2 regions of the Paeniglutamicibacter sulfureus genome follow, and region 1 is predicted to be linked to the other one. Evidence: riboswitches for the same ligand, from Rfam matches in the RefSeq annotation. Region 1 holds a riboswitch; the other holds the start of a gene.

Region 1 (7,781 bases):
CACCACCGGCTAAATCCCACAATTTGTCTCGCAACACTTTCACGTCAACAACCAAACACGAAGGCACAAGCTCAATGAAGATCTCAGTCGTCAAGGAAATCAAGGCCCAGGAACAGCGCGTGGCACTGCTTCCGGCCGGAGTCGCCGCGCTTACCGGGCGCGGACACACCGTCTATGTTGAACACGAGGCCGGACGGGCCGCAGGCTTCCCCGATGAACAGTACGCCGCGGCCGGTGCGATCCTGGTCGACCAGAACGAAGCCTGGGCCAACGCCGAACTCCTGGTCAAGGTCAAGGAACCCGTCGCCTCCGAATACGGTTTCCTCCGCGAAGACCTCACCCTGTTCACCTACCTGCACCTGGCCGCCGACCGTCCTCTGACCGAAGCCCTGCTGGAGGCCGGCACGCTCGGGATCGCCTATGAAACGGTGCAGGACGAGACCGGGCTGCCGTTGCTGACCCCGATGAGTGAAATCGCCGGTCGACTGGCAGCCCACGCGGCGGCCAACTATCTAACCGGTCCCAACGGTGGGCCGGGACGCCTGCTGGGCGGTTCACCGGGAGTGGCTCCCTGCCGGGTGCTGGTCATCGGTGGTGGCGTGGTCGGCACCCAGGCAGCGCAGTTGGCCCTGGGCATGCAGGCCGAGGTCACGATCCTGGAAATGTCCCCGCGCCGCATCCGCCAGCTCGATGAATTGCTAGGTTCCCGGGCCCGCGTCCTCATGAACGACCCGCTGACCCTCGAACAGGAACTGGCGCAGGCCGATGCGGTCATCGGTGCCGTGCTGGTTCCCGGGCGGGCCGCACCCAAGGTAGTCAAGCGCTCACAGCTGGGCCTGCTCAAGCCCGGAGCCTTGCTCGTGGATGTCGCCATCGACCAGGGCGGCGCGTTCGAAACGTCCCGCCCGACGACCTACCAGGATCCCATCTACGAGGTGGACGGGGTGCGTCACTACTGCGTGGCAAACATGCCAGGTGGCGTCCCGCAAACCTCGACCAAGGCACTGACCAATGCCACCCTGCCATACGTGCTGCAGCTGGCTGACCAGGGAGCGGAGCAGGCGGTGGCCGCCAATCGCGCGTTGGCCGCCGGAGTCAACACCAGGGCCGGCCGGATCGCCTATCCGGGGGTGGCCGCGGCCTTCAGCGATCTCCCCGGCGAGGACCGGGAACTGTTCGCCGTGGCAAGCAACTGACATCCGACAAGTTTGGGACAGGTGACATCACCTGTCCCAAACCGTCTGCCCCGAACGTCATCGTCGCTCGGGGCTTTTTGGTTGAATCCCCTGCCCTCTGGATCCGTGGCTTTCTTGGGGCCCGCGAACTTCCGCCTGTCCACCGCCAATCCGTGCGGCGCAACCCGACCTCACCCCGGTTGCTGAAGACGGTGCTTCCCGGCCAAGACGTACATTGCGGAAGGATCTGCGGGTTAAAGAGTTCGGACGGCGGTGCACCCTGCAGGGTGCAACGCCGCCCGACCCCCCCCGTACGGGGACGACTACAGGTTACTTGACCTCGGCGTTGGCGAACCGGTAGTTGGCCGCGCGGTGGGAGTCCTGGACGCGGTCTCCCTTGCCGAAGAGCTTGTTGCGCAGCGTGCCCTCGACGTATTCGGTCGGGTAGGCACCGCGGGCCTGCAGCTCGGGAACGATGAACTCCACGATGTCCTCAAAGGTTCCCGGGGTGATGGCATAGGCCAGGTTGAACCCGTCTACGTCGGTGTCTTCGACCCACTCGATGAGCTTGTCGGCAACCTCGGTCGGCGAGCCGACGGTGATCGGTCCGAACCCGCCAACGCCCACCCATTCGGCCAGCTGGCGGATGGTCCACGGGTTCCCGTCGTCTCCGCTGGCCTTTTGGAAGGTCGTGACGGTGGACTGGATGGCGTTGGACTTCACGTTGGCACCAATGACGTCGTCCGGGCCGTAGGTGGACATGTCCACGCCCATCCAGCCGGAGATCAGGGCGAGGGCCCCGTCGATGTCGGCGTAGGACTTGTAGTCCTCGAACTTGGCCTGCGCTGCCGCGGAGTCCACATCCGTGATGATCGTCTGCATGGCGTAGATGCGCACGTCGTAACGGCCGCGGCCCGCGGCCTCGGCGGCGTCGCGGATCTTGGTGACGGTGGCCTTGAGCATTTCCTTGGTCGGGGAGGTCACGAAGACCGCCTCGGCGTTCTCCGAGGCGAACTTCAGTCCGCGCGGCGAGGCGCCGGCCTGGAACACCACGGGGGTGCGCTGCGGGCTGGGTTCGGTGATGGCAATGCCCGGGACCTTGAAGTACTTGCCCTCGTGGTTGATCTCATGGACCTTGGTCGGGTCGGTGAAGATGCCGCGCTCAACGTCGCGCACCACCGCGTCCTCTTCCCAGGAGCCCTCGAGCAACTTGTAGATGACCTCCATGTACTCGTCGGCCTGGTTGTAGCGCTCGTCGTGCTCGAGCTGGTCCTCCTGGCCCATGTTCCGTGCGGCGGAGGGCAGGTAGCCGGTCACGACATTCCACCCGACGCGGCCCTTGGTCAGGTGGTCAAGGGTCGCCAGGCGGCGGGCGAAGGGGTAGGGGTGCTCGTAGGACGTCCCGGCGGTGACGCCGAAGCCGAGGTTCTCGGTCACCGAGGCCATGGCCGAAACCAGCATGAAGGGGTCGTTGACCGGGACCTGGGTGCCGGCGCGCAGCGGCACCTCGTTGGAGCCGCCGAAGACGTCGTAGGTGCCCAGCACGTCGGCGATGAAGATGCCGTCGAACTTGCCCTTTTCCAGGGTCTTGGCCAGGTCGGTCCAGTAGGACAGGTCCTTATAGCGGGCCGACTGGTCCTTGGGGTGCTTCCACAGACCCGGGGACTGGTGTCCCACGCAGTTCATGTCGAAGGCGTTGAAACGGATGTGGCGGGGGGCGGGTGTCTGGCTCATGTTTGTCCTTCGCGAGGTGGTGGGAGTTTGCGGATCCGATGGTGCGCGGATCAAGTCAGTGGTTCGGTGGCGGTTGGCGGTTTTAGGGGAGGCCGGTTGCCGGTATTGCACCCACGTCGCCGATGGCGTTGAGCTGCTGGGGTGCCGTTCCATTGACCTCGTAGTCGCCGATGATGCGCGCCTTGTAGATCGCCGGGTTGTGGGTGGCAACGGTGCGCGCGTTGCGCCAGTGCCGGTCCAGGTTGCAGCCCTTGGCGGTTGCCGAGGCGCCCAGTCCGTCAAATAGCTTGGTCGCCGCCGAGAGAACCAGCGGCTGGACCACGGCTTGCGCCCGATCCGCGGCGAGTTCACACACCGCAAACCGCTCTGCCGGGCTCAGGGAGGCATCGGCAAGCGCGATCTCGATCTCCGCCACGGCGGCCAGGACGATGGAGTCGACGGCGAACGCGGTGCCCGAGATCTCGCCGACCAATTGGAGCACCTGGGGTTCCTCGCGCACCGGAACGCCCGTTCCGGTGCTGAAGCTTCGAGTGCGGGCCTGGACCGACGAGCGCACGTCATTGAGAACCGCTCGCGTGATTCCGGCTTGGACCCCCAGGAGCACCAGCTGGAAGATGGCGGATTCAGGGTCGTTGACCTGCTGTTCGTCGGGCAGGATCGTGTCCACCGGGACGTTCTCGAACGTGGTCGAGCCGGTGCCGGTGAGCTGCTGCCCGAATCCGTCCCAGTCGTCAAAGATCTTGACCCCGGAATGCTGCGTGGAGACCACCGCGATCTGGCGGCCGGCGCGGGCCGGATGCGCCACGGCGACGGCGACCCAATCGGCGTAGATCGTGCCGGTGCAATAGTATTTCTCGCCATTGAGGATCCAGCGTTCGCCCTGCCTGGCAATGGTCGTGTTGAGCGTGCCCAACCGGTTCCCGCCGCGCTCGGTGTAGGCGTTGCCGACGATCTGGCCGGCAACAATGCGCTCGATCCAGCGGTGCCGCAAGGCATCGTCCTCAAGCAACAGCACGGATTCGACGAAGCCGATGTGTGAGCGCCACAGGTGCGCCACCTGTGAATCCGCCTCGGCGAGTTCGATCAAGAGGCGGAACAAGTCGGACACGCTTGCCCCATAGCCACCTGCTGCCACCGGGATGCGCAATGCCCCGAATCGCACCCGGTTCAGCCACCCGACAGGTTCAAAGGGGAGGGTCCGGTTGGCATCGCGCTCGCCGGCCCCGACTGCGATCTTGGCGAAGACCGGGCGGAAAATCGCGGCCAACTCGTCATAGTGACCGTTCAGTGGAACGCCCGGCGTGAGTTTGAGCAGGTGTCGGGCGGGGGTGTCGCTGGTGAAGGCGTCGAGGTTGACGGCGCCAAAGATGTTCGGGTCCGCCTCGACGGCGTGCGCTAGTGCAAATGAATCGATAGCCATGAATTCTCTCCATCGGTCCTGGCGTGAGCACCTACCGCCCAATTAAGGGGAAGGGGTTGCTGCGGCGTCATGGAGCCAGATCTCTCGGCCGCTCTGGATGGTTGTTGGACATATTTCTACACGCCCCGGCGAAGCGGAGACAACCCGGTTCGTCACAAATGGCACGTGCGTCACAGGGCACAGCGGGCTTCCTGGCCCGCCGCGGCATCGGCTCGGTAGCGACCCAACGCCGATCCGACAACCATTCCTTCGACGAGACACCAGCCTTGGCGCGGAGGTCAGGCGACCCGGGGCCCCAGGTTCAGCCGGCCCGCCCGACAGCGGGTTCACGCGGCTGGACGCGTGATACGCGGGCCGGGAAGGCGGTCCCCCGCCGGCACTTTGGCGCTCGTGGAAAAAAGATGAAAATTCCCTATTTCATCAAATTTCATTCGATGGATTGCCGATTCTTTCCGACTTGTCGAACGTTCCGTCACATTACGGCCAGCTTGCCTCCATGACGCCGGATCGACTTTGATGAAGGTAACAACCCATCCCGAGCGGCCGAGAGATCTGGCTCCATGACGCCGCAGCAACCACCTCGACCGAGGCCGGTGCTACCGCCAGGAACGATGGAGAGAACATGACTTCCACGCTTGACCACCCCACGCTTTCCCTACCGGCACGCGGCTCCAACCCGGCGCTTCGCGTGACGTTCAAAGGCGTTGGACGCAGCTTCGACGGTCGCAAAGTGTTGGGTGATGTCGACCTCGAGATCGCGGGCGGCGAAGTCGTGGCAATCCTTGGCCCTAGCGGTTGCGGCAAGTCCACGTTGCTTCGCTCGGTCTCCGGACTGGACCGACCCTCCACGGGCCAGGTCCTGATCGACGGCACCGCCGTCAACGGCCTGGACGCCCGATGCGCCGTGGCTTTCCAGGAACCGCGCTTGCTGCCGTGGCAATCCGTTGAAAAGAACGTGGCTTTGGGGCTTCCCCAGGGTACAGACCGTTCCATTGGCGCCAGCCGCGTAGCCGAACTCCTGGAACTCGTCGAGTTGGATGCCCACAGCACCTTACGGCCGCGGGAAATTTCCGGCGGCATGGCCCAGCGCACCTCGCTTGCACGGGCACTGGCCCGACGCCCCGGAGTCCTGCTGCTGGATGAACCATTCGGCGCGCTGGATGCACTAACACGCCTGAAAATGCAAGACCTGCTGCTGGACATCCACGGCGCCTACCCGACGACCGTCTTGCTGGTCACCCACGACGTCGACGAGGCGCTCCAGTTGGCAGACCGCATCGTGGTGTTGGGTCGCCCGAACGGCGCCACCTCCGCCACCGTCACCCAGGTCCTCACGGTCCCCGGCGCACGTCCGCGCCACCGGAGCGATGAAGCCCTGGGCCGAATGCGCAGCTCGCTGCTGGCGTCGCTCGGCGTTGACGCGCACCGCCACTAGCACCGGCCCCCAATCACTTCCACTCCACTCGCTTCTTAGAACCAGCGCCGCACTGGCGTGCGGTCGAACACTCAAGGAAACCACTCATGAACCGCAAATTCTTCTCGCGTCGCGCGCTCATCGCCACCACCGCGCTGGCAACTGCCACCGCACTGCTGACCGGTTGCGCCGGCGAAGGCTCCGGCGGCGCCAGCGCCAACGAAGCCACGACGCTCAACATCGACTTCGCCACCTACAACCCGTTGAGCTTGGTGCTCAAGGAAAAGGGCTGGCTGGAAGCATCGCTGAAGGACCAGGGCGTCACCGTGAACTGGGTGCAGTCGGCCGGTTCCAACAAGGCCAACGAAGCGCTCCGCGCGGGCGCCATCGACGTGGGATCGACCGCGGGCTCCGCCGCCCTGCTGGCCCGCTCCAATGGTTCACCGATCAAGACCATCGACATCTACTCGCAGCCCGAGTGGGCTGCCCTTGTGGTCGCCAAGGACTCCCCCCTCAAGGAGGTCTCCGACCTGAAGGGCAAGTCCGTGGCTGCCACCAAGGGAACCGATCCTTACTTCTTCTTGCTGCAGGCCCTGGAACAGGCAGGGCTTGGTCCCGACGACGTGACGGTGGAAAACCTCCAGCACGCCGATGGGCGCGCTGCCTTGGAAAATGGCTCCGTGGACGCCTGGAGTGGACTGGACCCGATCATGGCTGGCGCCGAGGAAAACGGCGCCACGCTGATCTACCGCAACCTGGACTTCAACACCTACGGCGCGCTGAATGCGACCGAATCCTTCCTCAAGGATTCCCCGGAAGTCGCACAGGCCGTGGTGGATTCCTACGAAAAGGCCCGTGAGTGGGCTGCGGACAACCAGCAGGAAACCGCGACCATCCTGGCCGACGTGGCCGGGCTGGAAACGCCGGTTGCCGAAAAGGTGATCCTCGAGCGTTCCAACCTCGATGTTTCGGCGGTACCCGGTGAAAAGCTGATCGACGTCCTCACCGTCGTCGGGCCGATCTTCGTTCAAACCCACGACGTCACGGACCAGGCCGCCGTAGATGCCGCACTCAGCACCCTGATTGACGACTCGTTCGCCAAGAAGGCCGATTCATCCAAGGTCAAGGCCTCCTAATGTCCGCTGACCTGTCCCTGGACACCAGCGAATCGACCAACGGCAACGGCGCGTCCACGCCCGGGGGCCCGCTGCTGGCATCCCGGCTGGGCCGCATCGGCCTGGGTACGTTGGTGCCGCTGTTCATTCTCGCCCTGTGGCAGGGTGCGACCTCGTTCGGGTGGGTCACCCCGGCCCAGTTGCCTTCGCCGGCCTCGGTGTTTTCCGCCGCGGTGGATCTTCTCGGTCGCGGAGAACTGGGCAACCACATTGGCATCTCAACCCAGCGCGTCCTGGTCGGCTTTGCCATCGGCGCGGTGCTGGGCCTGGCCATCGGCGCCCTGGTCGGCTTGTCGCGCATAGCCGACGCTTTGCTGGCGCCGACCATCGGGGCATTTCGCGCGGTGCCATCCCTGGCCTGGGTCCCGCTGTTGATCCTGTGGATGAAGATCGGTGAGGACTCCAAGGTCACCCTGATCGTCATTGGTGCGTTTTTCCCCGTATTCACCACCGTGTACCTGGCCCTGCGCCACGTGGACAAGAACTTGATCGAGGCCGGCCGCGCTTTCGGACTCAAGGGCGTCAAGCTGTTGACGACCATCCAGCTTCCCGCGGTGGTTCCGGCAATATTTTCCGGCCTCCGGCTGGCCCTGGCCCAGGCCTGGCTGTTCCTGGTGGCCGCCGAATTAATCGCATCCTCCATGGGCCTGGGGTTCCTGCTGCTTGATTCCCAAAACAACGGGCGCATCGATCGACTGATCCTCGCCATCATCCTGCTGGCCGTGCTGGGCAAGACCACTGACGCGTTGGTGGGCTTGGCCGAACGCTGGGCCGTCAAACGCTGGGCCTGACCCGGCAAACCTGCCCAAGAACCACCGAAGAAAAGCATCCCGAGCGGCCAAGAGAACCGGCTCCGTGACGAC
Region 2 (7,781 bases), 490 kb from region 1:
GCTGCCACAGTGGCCCGCACCGACGTCACCCCGTTCGTGGCCAGCTGGTTCGGCAGGCACGTGAAGGTGAACACCAACGAAAACCCGGAGCACGACGTGCGTGCCAACCGCATCTGGGTGCTGCTGCTGGGCATTGTCTCGATCGTGCTGGCCATCATGGTCTCCGACGTGGTCGCGGCACTGACCATTGCCTACGACATCCTGGTGGGCGGCCTGCTGGTGGCCATCATCGGCGGGCTGGTCTGGAAGCGCGGGAATGGGCTGGGGGCCGCCGCCTCGATGGCTGCCGGAACCATTGTCACCTTGGGCACCATGATCGTCCTGGAAATCCAGGCCGAACAGCGCTTTGACGGCATCTACGCGAACGAGCCAATCTACTTCGGATTGATTGCCTCGGCACTGACCTTCATCGTGGTCTCCCTGATCACGCGACCCACCTCCGCGGCGGTCATCACCCGCTGGAACGCCCGGGTCGCCGGCCATGCCGACGCCGAGGGCGCGGAAATCACCGAGGTCGCCGGCCGCTAGCACCGGATTCACGGCACGGACCGCATCCCGAAGGGAGCCCGTCTCCGCGCACTGCGCGCGAAGACGGGCTCCTTCCTTTCGCCGCAGCCCTTCCCCGGCGGGCCCCGTCGCTCCTAGGCTGGGCCGCATGGACAATCTCAAGGACCACCTCACCACGTACCTGGACAGCACGCGCGAAGCCATGCTCTGGAAGGTCGAGGGGCTCAGCGAGCAGGAAATGACCCGCCCCATGGTCGGGACGGGCACCAACATCCTGGGCCTGATCCAGCATCTGGCCACCGTCGAGTACGGCTACTTCGTCGAATGCCTCGGGTTCACGGTCGAGGATGAACGCCACGACGCGCTGATGGCCGATCCGGAAGTCAGCGCCGACATGTGGGTGCCCGCCGATGTCCCCTGCTCCGAGATCCTCGATTTCTACCGCCGCGCCATCGCCGCAGCAAACCACAACATCGCAGCCCTCCCCCTGGATGCACCGGCCACGGTTTCCTGGTGGGTGCCGGAGAAACGCGACACCACGCTCGGGCGCCTGCTGCTGCACATGAACGTGGAGACCGCACGCCATGCGGGCCATGCCGACATCGTGCGGGAGCTCATCGACGGTTCCACCGGAATGCGCCGGGACAACACCAACATTCCTCCCTACGACCCCGTTGCCTGGACGCAATTGCACGCAAATATCTTGCGGGCCTCCGAATCACGGTAAAGTGGACCACAGCTTCACGAGACGCGTCGGCAAGCTCCGACTCAGACGCGCACCAACCCCAGGTTCATGGGTGGTTCGGATGAAGAAGCGGTCGCGGACCACTTGGCCCCGGCAAGAGCTCACGAAAGGCTTTCGCCCCCACATGGCACCTTCCATCCCCGTTTTGCCCCTGCTCGATGTCCACCGTGCGGTCGTCGAGCTGCGCCTTGCCGGTTCCTGGCACAGCTACCACGTTGCGGACGCACCTTCGCTGGCCGCGGCCCTGGCCAATGCCGTCGGCTTGCCGCGCTTCGACGCCCGCGCGAGGGAGCTGTCGGTGCGCATCCCCCGGGCCGGAAAGCCCGCCGGACAGGCGTTGTTTTTTAGTCTCAACGAATTTTCACTTGTCCTGCCAACGGCTACACTCGTGGGTTGAAGGGGAGTAGTTCCCAGACCCGCCGGCACGGCGGGACAGCGGTGCGTCGACATACTGGTTACAGCGTTGTAACCCGGCAATCCACCCGGGGCCACGGGCAATCCAGCCCGGCCCGGGCGAACGAGACCTTCGGTCCACACATTGGTGGCCCGAGGCTCAACGTACCCAAAAAGAAATCCTGCTGGGCCTCCCCATCGCATGGCCTCCCGAGGCCGTGAACGCCCACATGAGGATGAGAGCATGACGCAACAAGCGCCGACCCCCACTCACGCCCAGATCAAGCGCTGGCGCCAGTACCTGGCCGACGAAATCGCCGAAGGCGCGGTCTACCGCGAACTGGCCAACAAGCGCCAGGGTGAGGAACGCGCAGTCCTGCTGGGACTGGCAGCCGCCGAAACCCGACACGAGGAACACTGGCGCTCGCTGCTGGGCGAGAACGCCGACAAGCGCACCCGGCCCTCGATCCGGCGCACCATGCTCCGCTTCCTGGCCCGGCACTTCGGTTCGGTCTTCGTCCTGGCCCTGGCCCAGCGTGCCGAGGGCAACTCCCCCTATGCCGCAGACACCGATGCCAGCCGCCAGATGGCCGCCGACGAACTCGTCCACGAGGAGGTCGTGCGCGGCCTGGCCACCCGCGGCCGCAACCGGCTTTCGGGCAACTTCCGGGCGGCGGTCTTCGGCGCCAACGACGGCCTGGTGTCCAACCTGGCCTTGGTCATGGGCATCGGCGCCACGGGCGTGGCAACCTCCTTCGTGCTCTTCTCCGGCATTGCCGGGCTGCTGGCCGGGGCCCTGTCGATGGCCGCGGGCGAATACGTCTCGGTGCGTTCCCAGCGCGAGCTGCTCTCGGCTTCCAAGCCCACGGAGGTGACCCTGGCCGCGGCGCCGGACCTCGATCTGGATGCCAACGAGCTGGTATTGGTCTACAAGGCCCGCGGCATGAGCGACGAGGACGCAGCACACCGGGCCGCCGAACGCATGGGCATCTACTCCTGCGACTGCAACCCCTCCACGTCGCTCCGGTCCGAGCTCACGGTTGCCGCCGATAGCCGGGAACACGAGGAAATCGGCTCCGCCATGGGTGCGGCTTCCGCGTCCTTCTGCTTCTTTGCCTCCGGGGCGGTCATCCCGATCCTTCCGTTCATTTTCGGCATGGACGGCACCCCCGCGATCCTGCTCTCCGCCGTGCTGGTGGGCATCGCCCTGCTGGCCACCGGCGGCGTGGTCGGCTTGCTTTCCGGCGCATCCCCGGCCAAGCGCGGACTGCGCCAGCTGGCCATCGGCCTGGGCGCCGCGGCGGTCACCTACGTCCTCGGACTGCTCTTCGGCAGCTCCGTGGCTTAGCGGCACCACTGCAGGGACACTGGCACGTGCCGCCACTTTCATGGATCGGGGATCCGGCGGCACTCTTTCCTCGCTGTGCCCGAACGGGATGGCACTCGCCGGGAACGCAGTCGCCCACGATCCTTACTAGAACATAGTTTCTAATATTCATGAAAATATCTTCCAATTGTCGGCTACTGGTTCTAAAATTGAAGTATGGCAACGACGTCATCGAGCGGTACCCCTTCTGACGGCACCACCGGTGGTGCCGTCAGGGACCTGGGCTACGATGCGCTATTGCACGACGGGGCGGACATGGACGCACTGGTTGCCGAACACTTGGCCCGCACCGGCACCGACGGGATCCTGTCCCTGGCCGCCGCGGTGAACGGAGCCCCGGTACTGACAGGAACCCATGAGGCGGTGACCGCCGTCGGCGCACTGGAAACCTTGAAATGCGCCGCCACGGCGAAGCAGGCCGACCACAGCGTCGCCTACCAGGATTCCTTGGTCGCCGATCGACAGCGCGCCGGGGTCAGGGAGAAAAACCCCGCATGGGGCTCAAGCGGGGACGTAGCCCTGATGCTGCATTTGTCCCCGAAAAGCGGAACCAAACGCACGAACGACTTCCGGATACTTGCCGAAGACCTGCCACACTGCCACCAGGGGCTGCGCCGCGGCATCATGACTTGGGACCAGGCGCACGTGGTAATCAGCGGCACCCGGAGCCTCAAGATCGAAAACCGGAGAATGATCGACGAGCTGCTGTGGGAGGACACCCACACCTGCTTCGAGGCCGGAACTGCGTCGCTGCGTGAGCTGGTCGACTACTGGGCCCTCGTCCTTGAACCTGAAACCGCCGAACAAGAGGAAGAAGACGCCACCGAGAAGCGGTATGTCAGCGGCTACCAGGTGAACGAAAACACCGTGCGGATCGTCGGTGACTTCCCGCTGGACCAGGGCGTTCCCATCCTGCAGGTCCTCAACCGCGAAATGGAACGCCCCCGGAAGCCCGGGGACGACCGCACCAACGCCCAGGTCGCGGCAGACACCGTCTTCGAGGCGATCACCGACACCAAGGCCACCGGCTCCAGGCCGGTGGAGCTGTTGCTGATGATGGACCCGGAAAGCCTCACCGGTGCCAGTGATGAACCGGCACTGATCCCGGGCCACGGATACATCAGCGCCACCAGGGCCCGGTCACTGGTGGCCGGCGACCCAGAGCACCCACTGAACACCTGGTACCGGCGCCTCTATGCAGCCCCGGACACCGGCAAATTGGTCGCGATGGATTCGGCCGCCCGCAGCTTCGCCGGAAACCTCAAGCGCTTCATCACCCTCCGCGACCAACGCTGCCGCACCCCTCACTGCAACGGCCGCATCGAGGAACTCGACCACGTCGTGCAGGTTCGCCGCAACGGGAAGACCACCGAGATCAATGGTTCTGGCCGCTGTCGAACATGCAACCGGACCAAGGAAGCGCCCGGATGGCACGAGGAGCCTCTGCCCGGACGAGGCCGCCATTCCTTCAAAATCACCACCCCGAGCGGCCACAGCTACACCTCCACGGCCCCGCCACCGCGGCCCGGCACCGGCAGTCGCCGGCCACCCCAGCGGATTTAGCCGCCCGCCGCCACGGGCGGGAAATCCACACCCAACGCCACCGGGGATGCAGCCACGCATCCCCGGCACACCCATGGGCCCAGGGCTGCAGGAGGCCCTGAATAAGTCGGCGAGCGCCTACAACCCCAGCAGGAAGTCGATCGAGGCGCGGACATCGGTCTTGGCCGCGGCGCCGTCCAGGGCCGACTCCAGCACCGCATCCTGTTCCATGACATACCAACCCTCGTAGCCGGCATCCTTGAGCAGTCCGACGATCTCGGCGATCTCGCAGTCGCCCTGACCCAACGGCACGAACATGCCGTCCTTGACTGCCTGCACGAATCCGAGCTCCCCGCTTGCCACCTGGGCGGCAATCCCGGAGCGCACGTCCTTCAGGTGGGCGATGCCAACGCGCGAAGCATGGTGGCGCACCAATTCCAGCGGATTGGTGCCACCCACCAGCAAATGGCCGGTGTCCAGGCAGATCTGCGCCGTGGTGGTTTCCAGCAGCCGCTGCACGCTGGCCGCCGATTCGACCATGGTGCCCACATGCGGGTGCAACACGGCCAGGATCCCGACTTCGGCGGCCAGGTCCACCACTGCCTGGAGGTTTCTCTCGAACACCGCCCATTGCGCCTCGTCCATTTCATGGTGCGCCTCGTAGTCGCCGGTTCCGGCGTCCGCCGCCAGCACCAGCACGGAGGCACCCGCCACGGAGAACGCCTTCAATTCGGCCTCGACCAGCGGCATCGGATCCACCGCCGGATCGTGGAGCACCACCGGCAGGAAACCACCCACCGCCTTCATCCCGTATCCCTCAAGGTGCGCGGCGCGTGCCGAGGGTTCGGTTGGCAGGAAACCGAGCGGGCCGAATTCGGTGGCCTTGATGCCCAGTTCCCGCATGTCCCCCAGTACTTGTTCGGGGCTTAGCTGCACTCCCCAATCGGCGGCCTCGCACACGCCCCAGGAAATCGGGGCGGCCGCGAGCTGGTTGGCGATGGTGGTGGTCATGGATGGGGTTCCTTAAGACGTGGGAGGCTGATTCGTTCTTGGTGTTGACAGGGTGGGTTCTAGGAGGCGGGAACCATGGCAACGGAAACCGGCGCCCCGGTGCGCAAGGACTCCTGGGCTGCGTCTGCGACCCGCGACGCGGCCACGGCGTCCCATGGCGAGCATGGGTTGTCCCGTTCGCCCAGTACATACTCGATGAAGGCCACGAGTTCGGCACGATAGGCGTCGTCAAAGCGCTCGATGAAGGTCTGGTGTGCGGTACCCGCGGGAAAAGCGACGCCTTGCTCGACCGAACGCAGGGCTGACTTCTCGTCGAGTCCCACCACCACCGTGTCCTTGGACCCCTGGATTTCCAGGCGCACGTCATGGCCGGCCCCGTTGTAGCGGGTGGCGATCGCAGTGGCCACGGTTCCGTCCTCAAAGGTCAGCACGGCCAGCGCGGTGTCCACGTCGCCCGCGGCTCCGATTCCCGGGTCCCCGTTGTTCGAACCCTTGGCGTAGACTTCGACGATTTCCTTGCCGGTGATCCAGCGCAGGATGTCGAAGTCATGGACCGAGCAGTCGCGGAAGAGCCCGCCGGAAGAGGCGATGAACTCCAGGGAAGGCGGGAACATGTCCCCAGTGATGGCGCGCATCGAGTGGATCCACCCGATGTCACCGGCTTCGAGGCGGCGCTTGGCCTCTAGGTAGCCGGCGTCAAACCGTCGCTGGTGGCCGATCTGCACGCGTCCGCTCGCGGCGGCGATTTCCTCCAGCAACGGCAGGGCCGCTTCCACGTCGCCGGCCACGGGCTTTTCGCAAAAGACCGGCAGGTTCGCGGCGATGCCGGCCCGGATCAGGTCCGGATGCGTCATGGTCCCGGTGGCAATGAGCAACGCGTCCACCCCGGCATCGATCATTCCCTGCACGGAGTCGAAGAAGTTGGCGCCCAGCCCCTCGGCCACGGTGCGCGCGTAGTCGGCGGCGACGTCAGTGATCCACAGATTCACGTCCAGGCCGCGTTCGGCCAGCTGCGGGCGAAGCGTATTGAGGTTGTTGGCGTGCATGGTGCCGATGCGGCCGACTCCGATGAGCCCGAGGTTCAGTGTCTTCATGGTTTCTGCTTCCGTTTGGCGGTGTCTGGGAATTCTATGCCGGTCTGGCGGCGGATCTCGTCGGCCAGTTCGAGTGTGGTCAAGGTGTCTTCCAGCGGACGCTGCGGCGTCTGCTGCAACCCCGCTGCGATGCTTCGGGCCACGGCTGCGGCCTCATAGTGCAGCCCCTCGAAGTGCGCTCCGGGGGTGTCCTCGTAGCGCAGTTCGCGCCCGTCAAAGTGGCGCAGCGTGAAGCCCCCGGGCATGTTGAAGGGGCCGTCGATGTGCAGTGTGGCCTCGGTTCCGGTGACCACTGCGTCGGTGGGGGTGAAATTGTAGAGCTGGGTGTTCACGATGCCCTGTGCACCTGAAGAAAATCCCAGGACGGTGGAGAGTTGTGAGTTGACTCCCGCGGGGTGCGCGGTGCCGATGGCGGCAACGGTTTCGGGGGCGCCAAGAACCCGGGTGGCGAATGCCAGGGGGTAAGTCCCCAGATCCATCAGCGGTCCGCCGGCGAGCGCGGGGTCGAAGATCCGATGGCCGGGTTCGAAGTGCTCGCCGTATTCGGCCAACACATTCACCAGCGTCCCCAGGGCTCCCGATTCCAGTAGCTGGGTGATCACGTCGAACTTGGGCAGGAAGAAGGTCCACAGGGCTTCGGCGGCGAAGACGTTCTTGGCGCGGGCGGCCTGCACCATGGCGCGGACCTGTTCCGCGGTGATTCCCATGGGCTTTTCCACCAGTACGTGCTTTCCGGCCTCAATGGCGGTCATCGCCACGTCGAAGTGCTGGGGGTGCGGGGTTGCCACGTAGACGATGTCAACGTCCGGGTCCTGCGCCAATTCCTTGTAGCTTCCGTGGCTGGCTGGTATTGAGTGCTTGGCGGCGAATTCGGCCGCACGTGCGGCCGACCGTGAGCCGACGGCCGTGATGTTCTGTGTGGAGTGGGCCTTTACCGACTCGGTGAATCGTTCGGCGATCCAGCCAGGACCGGCGATTCCCCAGTTCAGAATCGGTGCGTCTCGTGAATCGGGGACCCGGGATTCGGGAAGTGCGGCGGGGAATCCGCTCATGTGTACTCCTGTGCTTTCTGGCTTTGTCGACGTGGCTAATTGCTGGCTAT

What was found. Region 1 has a riboswitch for S-adenosylmethionine ahead of ABD687_RS15180 (acyl-CoA dehydrogenase family protein). Riboswitches for the same ligand answer to the same signal wherever they lie in the genome.
Region 2: it holds a riboswitch for S-adenosylmethionine, as region 1 does, so the genes downstream of both, ABD687_RS17295 (hypothetical protein) here and ABD687_RS15180 (acyl-CoA dehydrogenase family protein) in region 1, are expected to answer to the same signal.

The regions. Positions count from the first base shown of each region.
Region 1 is NZ_BAAAWO010000001.1:3,320,867-3,328,647, reverse strand. It holds gene ABD687_RS15195 (NAD-dependent succinate-semialdehyde dehydrogenase) at 1-13, shown strand, start outside; gene ald (alanine dehydrogenase) at 75-1,196, shown strand; gene ABD687_RS15185 (LLM class flavin-dependent oxidoreductase) at 1,506-2,909, opposite strand; gene ABD687_RS15180 (acyl-CoA dehydrogenase family protein) at 2,992-4,329, opposite strand; SAM riboswitch class I at 4,336-4,433, opposite strand; SAM riboswitch class I at 4,857-4,947, shown strand; gene ABD687_RS15175 (ABC transporter ATP-binding protein) at 4,952-5,764, shown strand; gene ABD687_RS15170 (aliphatic sulfonate ABC transporter substrate-binding protein) at 5,851-6,879, shown strand; gene ABD687_RS15165 (ABC transporter permease) at 6,879-7,709, shown strand.
Region 2 is NZ_BAAAWO010000001.1:3,811,844-3,819,624, reverse strand. It holds gene ABD687_RS17305 (sodium:solute symporter family protein) at 1-528, shown strand, start outside; gene ABD687_RS17300 (DinB family protein) at 656-1,234, shown strand; SAM riboswitch class IV at 1,247-1,358, shown strand; gene ABD687_RS17295 (hypothetical protein) at 1,377-1,649, shown strand; gene ABD687_RS17290 (VIT1/CCC1 transporter family protein) at 1,890-2,993, shown strand; gene ABD687_RS17285 (DUF222 domain-containing protein) at 3,189-4,595, shown strand; gene ABD687_RS17280 (sugar phosphate isomerase/epimerase family protein) at 4,713-5,585, opposite strand; gene ABD687_RS17275 (Gfo/Idh/MocA family oxidoreductase) at 5,645-6,679, opposite strand; gene ABD687_RS17270 (Gfo/Idh/MocA family protein) at 6,676-7,731, opposite strand.